DNA from 2 places in the Streptomyces sp. NPDC017991 genome. Region 2 is predicted to be linked to the other one. Evidence: riboswitches for the same ligand, from Rfam matches in the RefSeq annotation. Region 2 holds a riboswitch; the other holds the start of a gene.
What was found. Region 2 has a riboswitch for cobalamin ahead of metE (5-methyltetrahydropteroyltriglutamate--homocysteine S-methyltransferase). Riboswitches for the same ligand answer to the same signal wherever they lie in the genome.

Region 1: it holds a riboswitch for cobalamin, as region 2 does, so the genes downstream of both, ACH4DZ_RS11760 (ribonucleoside-diphosphate reductase subunit alpha) here and metE (5-methyltetrahydropteroyltriglutamate--homocysteine S-methyltransferase) in region 2, are expected to answer to the same signal.

The regions. Positions count from the first base shown of each region.
Region 1 is NZ_JBIRGP010000003.1:732,727-737,467, reverse strand. Features, by position in the region: gene mctP (monocarboxylate uptake permease MctP) at 1-1,140, shown strand, start outside; gene ACH4DZ_RS11770 (nucleoside hydrolase) at 1,296-2,285, shown strand; gene ACH4DZ_RS11765 (GNAT family N-acetyltransferase) at 2,352-2,930, shown strand; cobalamin riboswitch at 2,971-3,192, shown strand; gene ACH4DZ_RS11760 (ribonucleoside-diphosphate reductase subunit alpha) at 3,330-4,741, shown strand, end outside.
Region 2 is NZ_JBIRGP010000001.1:626,758-631,498, reverse strand. Features, by position in the region: gene metE (5-methyltetrahydropteroyltriglutamate--homocysteine S-methyltransferase) at 1-2,003, opposite strand, end outside; cobalamin riboswitch at 2,168-2,386, opposite strand; gene ACH4DZ_RS02665 (SDR family NAD(P)-dependent oxidoreductase) at 2,417-3,196, opposite strand; gene ACH4DZ_RS02660 (maleylpyruvate isomerase N-terminal domain-containing protein) at 3,297-3,950, opposite strand; gene helR (RNA polymerase recycling motor ATPase HelR) at 4,134-4,741, opposite strand, start outside.

The sequences.
Region 1 (4,741 bases), on a different contig from region 2:
GAGGACACCAACTGGTTCGTCAAGGACCTGCCGCTGCTCATCGCCTTCGGTGTGCTGGCCGCGTACACGTACTCGTCGGGGCTGCGTGCGCCCGCCCTGATCGCGTTCGTCAAGGACACGCTGATCTACATCGTCATCGCCGTCGCGATCATCTACATCCCGATCAAGCTGGGCGGCTTCGACGAGATCTTCGCCAAGGCGGGCGAGGCGTACAACCAGACCAACCCGGCGACCGGCGCGCCACGCGGCTCCCTGGTGCCGGGCGAGGCGGGGCAGTGGACGTACGCGACGCTGGCGCTGGGTTCGGCGCTCGCGTTGTTCATGTACCCGCACTCGATCACGGCGACGCTGTCCTCGCGCAGCCGTGAGGTGATCCGGCGCAACACCACGATCCTGCCCCTGTACTCGCTGATGCTGGGCCTGCTCGCGCTGCTCGGCTTCATGGCCATCGCGGCCGGGATCAAGGTGGACAACGGGCAGCTGGCGATCCCGCAGCTCTTCGAGACCATGTTCCCGGACTGGTTCGCGGGCGTGGCGTTCGCGGCGATCGGGATCGGCGCGCTCGTGCCGGCGGCCATCATGTCCATCGCGGCGGCGAACCTCTTCACCCGCAACATCTACAAGGACTTCATCAAGCCCGACGCGACGCCCGCGCAGGAGACCAAGGTCTCCAAGCTGGTCTCGCTCCTGGTGAAGGTCGGCGCGCTGGTCTTCGTCCTGACCATGGACAAGACGGTGGCCATCAACTTCCAGCTGCTCGGCGGGATCTGGATCCTGCAGACCTTCCCGGCGCTGGTCGGCGGACTGTTCACGCGGTGGTTCCACCGGTGGGCGCTGCTCGCGGGATGGGCGGTCGGCATGCTGTACGGCACGGTCGCCGCGTACGGGGTGGCTTCGCCCACGCAGAAGCACTTCGGGGGGTCGTCGAAGGAGATTCCCGGGATCGGGGAGATCGGGTACATCGGGCTGACCGCGTTCGTCCTGAACCTGGTGGTGACGGTGGTGCTGACGTTCGTCCTGAAGGCGGTCAAGGCGCCGGACGGGGTCGACGAGACCTCTGCCGAGGACTACACGGCCGACGCCGGCGACAAGGGCGTCCAGGTGGAGCTGCCGCCGGCGACGGCGGGGGCGGGCCACTAGGGGTGTACTCGGGGGCTCCGCCCCCGAACCCCCGGTCCTCAGACGCCGGACGGGCTGGAAAACCAGCCCGTCCGGCGTCTGAGGACGAGCGCGCAGGCGCGACAAGGGGGTCTGGGGGCGCAGCCCCCGGGGACAGGGGCCGATACCGTGGACAGGTGACCCCACGCGCCCCCATCGTCCTCGACAGCGACCCCGGCATCGACGACGCCGTAGCCCTCCAGTACCTGCTCGGCACAGGCCTGTGGGAGCTGAAGGCCTACACCTCCGTGGGCGGCAACCTCCCCGCGGAGCAGACCTACCTCAACGCCCGCGCCCTGGCGCGAACCCTCCGCATCGACGCGGACGTCCCCGTCCACCGCGGCGCGGGCCGCCCCCTGACCCGCCTGCCGTACCGCGTCGCCGCCGACTTCCACGGCCCCGCGGGACTCGGCGACGAGACACTGCCCGACTCGACCGCGGCGCACCCGACGGAGTCCTCCGCGCAGACGCTGCTGCGGCTCTCCCGGGAGTACGAGGGCGAGCTGACCGTGTGCGCGACGGGACCCCTCACCAATGTGGCGATCGCGCTCCTGGAGGACCCCGGTTTCGCCCGGCGCGTGAAGAAGTTCGTGTTCATGGGCGGCGCCGCCCGCGTGCCCGGGAACATCACACCGGTCGCCGAGTTCAACATGTGGGCCGACCCGGACGCCGCCGAGCTGGTCCTGTCCTCCGGAATCCCGTTCACCATGGTCGACCTGGACGCCTCGCACCGCTGGCTGTTCAGGCCCGCCGACCTCGCGGCCCTGGAGGCGGCGGGCCCCGGCACCGCGCTCGCCGCCCGGCTGCTGCGGGTCTACATGGAGGCGTACCGTCGCAGCGGCGGGGACGGCACCTGTCCGCTGCACGATCCGCTCGCCGTCGGTGTGTGCGCCGACGAGTCGTTCGTGACGCTCGCGGAGGGGGCGGTCGTCGTGGAGTCGGCCGCCGAACTCACGCGCGGCCAGACCGTGTTCGTCCCCTCGGCCGCCGGGCGGATCTACTATCCCGAGTCGCCCGCCCTGACCGCGCGGGTCCGCCTCACCGGCCGGGTGGCCCTCGGCCCGGGCCCGCGCGACTTCACGAAGGACTTCGTCTCGACCCTGCCCCTGTGGCCGGCGGCCGGCTAAGCCCCGCACACGGCGACGCGAGAAATCCGGCGGCCCTCGTGGGCCTCCTCGGGCACACTGCCGGGCATGGACATCGTGATCAGGCGGGCGGAGCCCGAGGAGTACCCGGCACTGGGGGACATCACCGCGCAGGCGTATCTCGGGGACGGGCTGCTCGACTTCGGGGAGAGCGACGAGTACCTCGGCGAACTGCGGAACGTGGCCAAGCGTGCCGCCGCGGCCGACGTACTGGTGGCCGTGGAAGCGGTCGCAGCCGTCGAGGCGTTCGATGCGGCGGATCCGGCCGGCGCGGCCGTTCGGGGCGGAGGCGCGCCTCGTGGCCGGCTCCTGGGCGGTGTGACCTTCGTACCCCGCGGCGGGCCCATGGCGGAGATCTCACGCGCGGACGAGGCCGAGATACGCATGCTGGCGGTCACCAAGGAGGCCCGGGGCCACGGCGTGGGCACCGCCCTCGTACGCGCCTGCATCGACCGCGCGCGGGCCGTGGAGGGCTGCGGGGGCATCGTGCTGTCCACCCAGCGCACCATGCACAGCGCCCACCGCATCTACGAGCACCTCGGCTTCACCCGCGCCCCGGGCCGTGACTGGAACCCCGTGCCGCACCTGGACGACATCATGCTCCTCAGTTACGAGTTGACCCTCTAGAGCCTGTCGCTACACCCTCCGTCACAGCGCCCGGAGCCGATACGACACAACATGTGGGGGTGCTTCCGGAGCCCGGCACAAGATGTATGCTCATGCTCGCTGTCGTCGCAGGGGAATCCGGTGCGAATCCGGAACTGTCCCGCAACGGTGTACTTGTACGTGATATGCCCGCATGCCCAGATGTCCGACATCGGATGTCCGCATGCCCGCAGGCCGCGTACGGGAGTCAGTCCGAGGACCTGCCGACAGCGCGCCCAGGCCGACCGGCCCGGGCGCATGACGTCCGGGCCTCGTGGAGTGGGCCGGTGGACGCGGCGTACCGCTGCCCAGGGCGCGTACCCCCGTGTGCCCCGAACCCTCTCCCGCCGAGGCCCCGTGCCGAGCGAGGGAGAGCCCCACGTGACCATCGCGCCAGCCGATCCGGTCTCCGCGACAGCGAGCCGGGACCAGCAGGACAGGGCCGAGGCAGACGGACCGGGAACCGCGTTGCTGCGGATCCTGACCGACTTCACCGCCGACCTCCCCGGCGCCGACCCCGGCCGGGTCGCCGCCGCCGCCCTGCGCGGCCGGTCCGCCGCCGCGGACACCGCGGAGCTGCGTGAGCTGGCCACGGAGTCGGCCGCCGGTCTCATCTCTGAGGACCCGGTCTACTCGAAGCTGGCCGCCCGCCTGCTGACCGTCGGTATCGCCGCGGAGGCCGCCTCGCAGGGCGTGCGCTCCTTCTCCGAGTCGGTCGCCGTCGGCCACCGCGAGGGCCTGATCGCCGACCGCACAGCCGAGTTCGTACGCCTCCACGCGGCCCGGCTCGACACGCTGATCGACCTGGCGGGCGACGACCGCTTCGGCTACTTCGGCCTGCGCACCCTGCACAGCCGGTACCTGCTGCGGCACCCGATCACGCGGTCCGTCATCGAGACGCCCCAGCACTTCATGCTGCGCGTGGCGAGCGGTCTCGCCGAGGACGACACGACCAGGTCCGTCGACGAGGTCGCCTCCCTGTACCGGCTGATGAGCCGCCTCGACTACCTGCCCTCCTCCCCCACGCTCTTCAACTCCGGTACGAGGCATCCGCAGATGTCGTCCTGCTATCTCCTCGACTCGCCGCTGGACGAGCTGGACTCCCTCTACGACCGCTACCACCAGGTGGCCCGCCTCTCCAAGCACGCGGGCGGCATCGGGCTCTCGTACTCCCGGATCCGTTCGCGCGGTTCGCTGATCCGCGGCACCAACGGGCACTCGAACGGCATCGTCCCGTTCCTGAAGACCCTCGACGCCTCGGTCGCCGCGGTGAACCAGGGCGGCCGGCGCAAGGGCGCGGCCGCGGTCTACCTGGAGACCTGGCACTCCGACATCGAGGAGTTCCTTGAGCTGCGCGACAACACCGGTGAGGACGCCCGGCGCACGCACAACCTGAACCTCGCGCACTGGATCCCGGACGAGTTCATGCGCCGGGTGAACGAGGACCGCGACTGGTCGCTGTTCTCGCCCTCGGACGTGCCCGAGCTGGTCGACCTGTGGGGAGGGGAGTTCGAGGCCGCGTACCGCGAGGCGGAAGCCGCCGGGCTCGCCAGGAAGACCATCCCCGCCCGCGATCTGTACGGGCGCATGATGCGCACCCTCGCGCAGACCGGCAACGGCTGGATGACCTTCAAGGACGCCGCCAACCGCACGGCCAACCAGACGGCGCTGCCCGGCCACACGGTCCACTCCTCGAACCTGTGCACCGAGATCCTGGAGGTCACGGACGACGGGGAGACCGCGGTCTGCAACCTCGGTTCGGTCAACCTGGGCGCCTTCGTGGACGCGGACGC
Region 2 (4,741 bases):
GCCCGCACGATGTCACCGAACTCGGCGTAGCACATGTGCGTGTGGATCTGGGTGTCCGGGCGTACGCCACTGGTGCTGAGGCGGAACGCCTCGGTGGCCCACGCGAGGTACGCCGGACGGTCGGCGGATCGCAGCGGCAGCGTCTCGCGCAGGGCGGGCTCGTCCACCTGGATGACCGAAGTCCCGGCCGCCTCAAGGTCGTTCACCTCGTCGCGCAGGGCGAGGGCGACCTGCCGGGCGGTGTCACCGAGGGGCTGGTCGTCGCGGACGAAGGACCAGGCGAGCATGGTGACCGGCCCGGTCAGCATGCCCTTGACCGGCTTGGCGGTGAGCGACTGGGCGTACGTCGTCCAGCGCACCGTCATGGGCTCGGGACGGGAGATGTCTCCGGCCAGGATCGGCGGGCGGACATGGCGGGTCCCGTAGGACTGGACCCAGCCGTGCTGGGTGGCGAGGTATCCGGTGAGCTGTTCGGCGAAGTACTGGACCATGTCGTTGCGTTCGGGCTCGCCGTGCACGAGCACATCGAGGCCGGTCCTCTCCTGGAACGAGATCACCTCGCCGATCTCGGCCCTGATGCGCTCCTCGTACCCGGCGCTGTCGATCCGCCCCGCCCGCAGATCGGCCCGCGCGGTGCGCAGTTCCGTGGTCTGGGGGAACGAGCCGATGGTGGTGGTCGGCAGCAGCGGCAGGCCGAGGTGGGCGCGCTGGGCCGCGGTCCGCTCGGCGTACGGCTGGGAGCGGCGGGCGTCGGCGTCCGTGACGGCGGCGGCCCGGGCCCGTACGGCGGGGTCGCGGGTGATCGCGGACCCGGCGCGAGAGGCCAGGTCGGCCCGGTTGGCGGCGAGTTCCACGGCGATCGTGCCGGCGCCGCCCGCGAGGCCCTTGGCGAGGGTGGCGATCTCGGTGGTCTTCTGCCGGGCGAAGGCGAGCCAGCGGCGGATCTGCGGCTCGATGTCGCGTTCGGCGGTGGCGTCGAGGGGGACGTGGAGGAGGGAGCAGGAGGCGGCCACGTCGACCCGGTCGGCCAGCCCGAGCAGGGTGCCGAGCGTGGCGAGGGACTTCTCCAGGTCGTTGACCCAGATGTTGCGGCCGTCGACCACTCCGGCGATCAGACGCTTGCCGGGCAGCCCGCCCACGGCGGCGAGCGCGTCCAGGTTGGCGCCGGCCGCCTCGGTGAAGTCCAGCGCCAGACCCTCCACCGGGGCCTTGGCCAGCACCGGCAGGGCGTCGCCGAGCCGGTCGAAGTAGGACGCGACCAGCAGCTTCGGGCGGTCGGTCAGGGCGCCGAGGTCGCGGTAGACACGGGTGGCCGTGTTCAGTTCGGCGGGTGTGCGGTCCTGCACCAGGGCGGGCTCGTCGAGCTGGACCCACTCGGCCCCCGCGGCGCGAAGATCTGCGACGATCTCGGCGTACACGGGCAGCAGCCGGTCGATGAGGGTGAGCGGGTCGAAGTCCGGGGCCACACCCGGCGCGGGCTTGGCGAGCAGCAGGTACGTGACGGGTCCGACGAGGACGGGACGTGCGGTGAGCCCGAGCGCGAGAGCTTCCTTCAGCTCCGCCACCTGCTTGCGGGAGTCGGCGGTGAAGACGGTGCCCGGGCCCAACTCGGGCACCAGATAGTGGTAGTTGGTGTCGAACCACTTCGTCATCTCCAGCGGCGCCACGTCCTGGGTGCCGCGCGCCATCGCGAAGTAGCCGTCGAGCGCGTCGGCCTCGACGGCGGCGCGGTGGCGTCCGGGGATCGCGCCGACCATGACACAGGTGTCCAGCACGTGGTCGTAGTACGAGAAGTCACCGGTGGGAACCTCGTGGATGCCGGCCTCGGCCAGTTGCCGCCAGTTGACCCGGCGCAGGTCGGCGGCGGTGGCCCGGAGGGTGTCGGCGTCGACCCGGCCCTTCCAGTAGCCCTCGATCGCCTTCTTCAGTTCCCGGTTCTGTCCCTGGCGGGGGTAGCCGTACACGGTGGCCCGTGCCGCCGCGGCTGCGGACTGCGCTGTCACGGAAATCTCCTTCGCGAGATATCTCCCTGGGATCCCGGGACGGGACGCGAACGCGAAGGGGTGACCGACCGGACGGAATCCGAGCCGTGCACGAGGCACGGCCTTCCGCCGGATCATGTACGCCGACCCGCCCACGAGGTCACCGGGATCTCCGCACACGAATGGTTCGCGCACGGGCAGTTGGCAGGTCTTCGGACTCGCGGGCACGTCCTCCCTGCGGAGGACACCTACTGGCCGTCGCTTCCCAGACCCGGCCGGGCCCAGTGCGTGTGACGGCGGTCGTTCCCACTCACCGCTGCGGGGCAGTCCCGGATTCCCACCGGGTTCCCTCTTGCGACGCACCCGCCTGGCGGACGGGGCGAACCAGCTGCACCGGCCACCCTACGGGGCACAGCCCGGTCGTGGAAAACTTTTCAGTGCACGGAGAAGCCGCCGTCGACGAAGACCGACTGCCCGGTGACGTACGCGGAGGCGGCGCTCGCCAGGAAGACCGCCGCGCCCGCGAAGTCCTCCGCGAGGCCGTTGCGGCCGACCATCGTGCGCGCCGCCAGGGCCGTCACCTTCTCCGGGTCGGACGACAGACGCCGGTTCAGCGGGGTCATCACGAAGCCGGGCACCAGTGTGTTGACGGTGACTCCGTACGGCGACCAGGCCTCCGCCTGCGAGCGGGCCAGTGACTCCAGCGCCCCCTTGGAGACGCCGTAGGCACCGCTCTGGACGAAGGCGCGGTGGGCCTGCTGGGAGGTGATGTGGATGATCCGCCCGTAGCCCCGTTCGGCCATGGCCGGGCCGAAACGCCGGCCCAGCAGGAAGGGCGCGTCCAGGTTCAGGGCCATGGTGGTGTCCCAGACCTCGTCGCTGAGCTCGCTCATCGGCGGCCGGAGGTTGATCCCGGCGCAGTTGACGAGGATGTCGGGCTCGCCGAAGGCCTCGACCGCCTGCTCGGCGGCATCGCGCACGCCTTCACGTGTACCGAGGTCCGCGCCGACCCAGGCCGCACGGCAGCCGAGCGCACGCAACTCCTCGACCGTCGCGGCCAGTTCCGCTTCCTTGCGCGCCACGACGACGACGCTCGCCCCGGCGCGGGCCAGCGCCTCGGCGATGCCCCGCCCGATGCCGGAGCTGCCACCGGTCACCAGGGCGACCCGGCCGTCCAGGGAGAACAGTTCTGAGAGGTAGTGCTGCGAGTCCATGGCGGCACCCTAGAAGGGCGCCGCCCTGGGGGGATCAGCGGGGTGTGATCCAGCGAGGGGTGACCGTATGGCGAGTACTCGCAGCTCAGGAGCCTGCCGCTCAGCCCAGTACGAGCGGGAGCCGCTCGGCGAGGGTGCCGAGCGCGGCCTCCTCCGCGTCGGTAGGTGTCCGCCGGCCGGTGCCGATCAGCAGCGCGGCCTTGTCGGAGAACGAGGCAGGGAACGGGGTCCCGGCGATCTTCTCCAGCGACGCGCGAGCTGCCGCCAGGGTCTCGGCGGGCGGCTGGGTGGTCGAGGTCAGCCGGGAGATCAGGTCGAGGTGGTGCAGGGTCGCTTCGAGGACGTACACGGACAGGTAGTCGTTGACGGTCAGTACCTCGTCGCGGGTCCCGACGCGGGCCGTGGGATCGGCGAGACCGGCGGCGCGGCCCGCGGCGGACCCGACGTCGTCGAAGTGGAACTTCAGCAGCTCCGGTTCCCCGTACGCGGCGGCCAGCCGGGGGATCAGGGCGTCCAGCGGATCCTCGCCCGTCGGGGTCTCGCCGAGCTGCCAGTAGGTGACCGCGTCCACGGTCGGTTCGGTGTCGGCGGGGGTGACCAGGGTGATCAGGATGTCTTGGGCGTCGATGACCAGGTGGCACACCAGATCCCGCACGAGCCATCCCGTACAGCCGGACGGTTGCTCGAAGTCCTCGTCCGGGACTTCGGCGACCGCCGTGCGCAACGCGGTCCAGGCGAGCGAGAAGAGATTCACCGCGGCACGGTATGCCGGAACACGGCGACGGACAAGCGTATGCGGTGGACGGCAGGGCCTCGCGATCACCGCCCGGAGATCAACAGTGACGGTCGACGACGACGGTCAACGACGACGGTCAACGACGACGGGCGACGACGACGATCAACGGTGACGGTCGGCGATCGCGAGGACCGGCCGGGCTCAGCCGCCGGTGAGGACGACCAGTCGCTGGGTCGCCCGGGTCATCGCGACATAGCGGTCGACCGCCCCCGCGATACCCGTGCCGTACGTCTGCGGGTCGACGAGCACGACCAGGTCGAATTCGAGTCCCTTGGACAGTTCCGGGGTCAACGACCGCACGCGGGGAGTCGCCCGGAACGTCGGATCGCCGATGACGCAGGCGATCCCGTCCGTGTGCGCGGCGAGCCAGGTGTCGAGGACCGCGTCCCGGTCCGCGACGGATCCGTGGACGACGGGAACGCCGTTGCTGCGGACGGAGGTCGGCACGTTGGCGTCCGGGAGCGCGGCCCGGATGACCGGCTCGGCCTCCGCCATGACCTCTTCCGGGGTCCGGTAGTTGATGCTCAGCGACGCGACCTCGATCCGGTCGAGCCCGACGCGCTCCAGCCGTTCCCGCCACGACTCGGTGAACCCGTGCCTGGCCTGCGCGCGGTCCCCGACGATGGTGAAACTCCGGGACGGGCAGCGCAGCAGCAGCATCTGCCACTGCGCGTCGGTCAGCTCCTGGGCCTCGTCCACGACGACGTGCGCGAACGGACCGGCGAGCAGATCCGGTTCGGCGGTGGGCA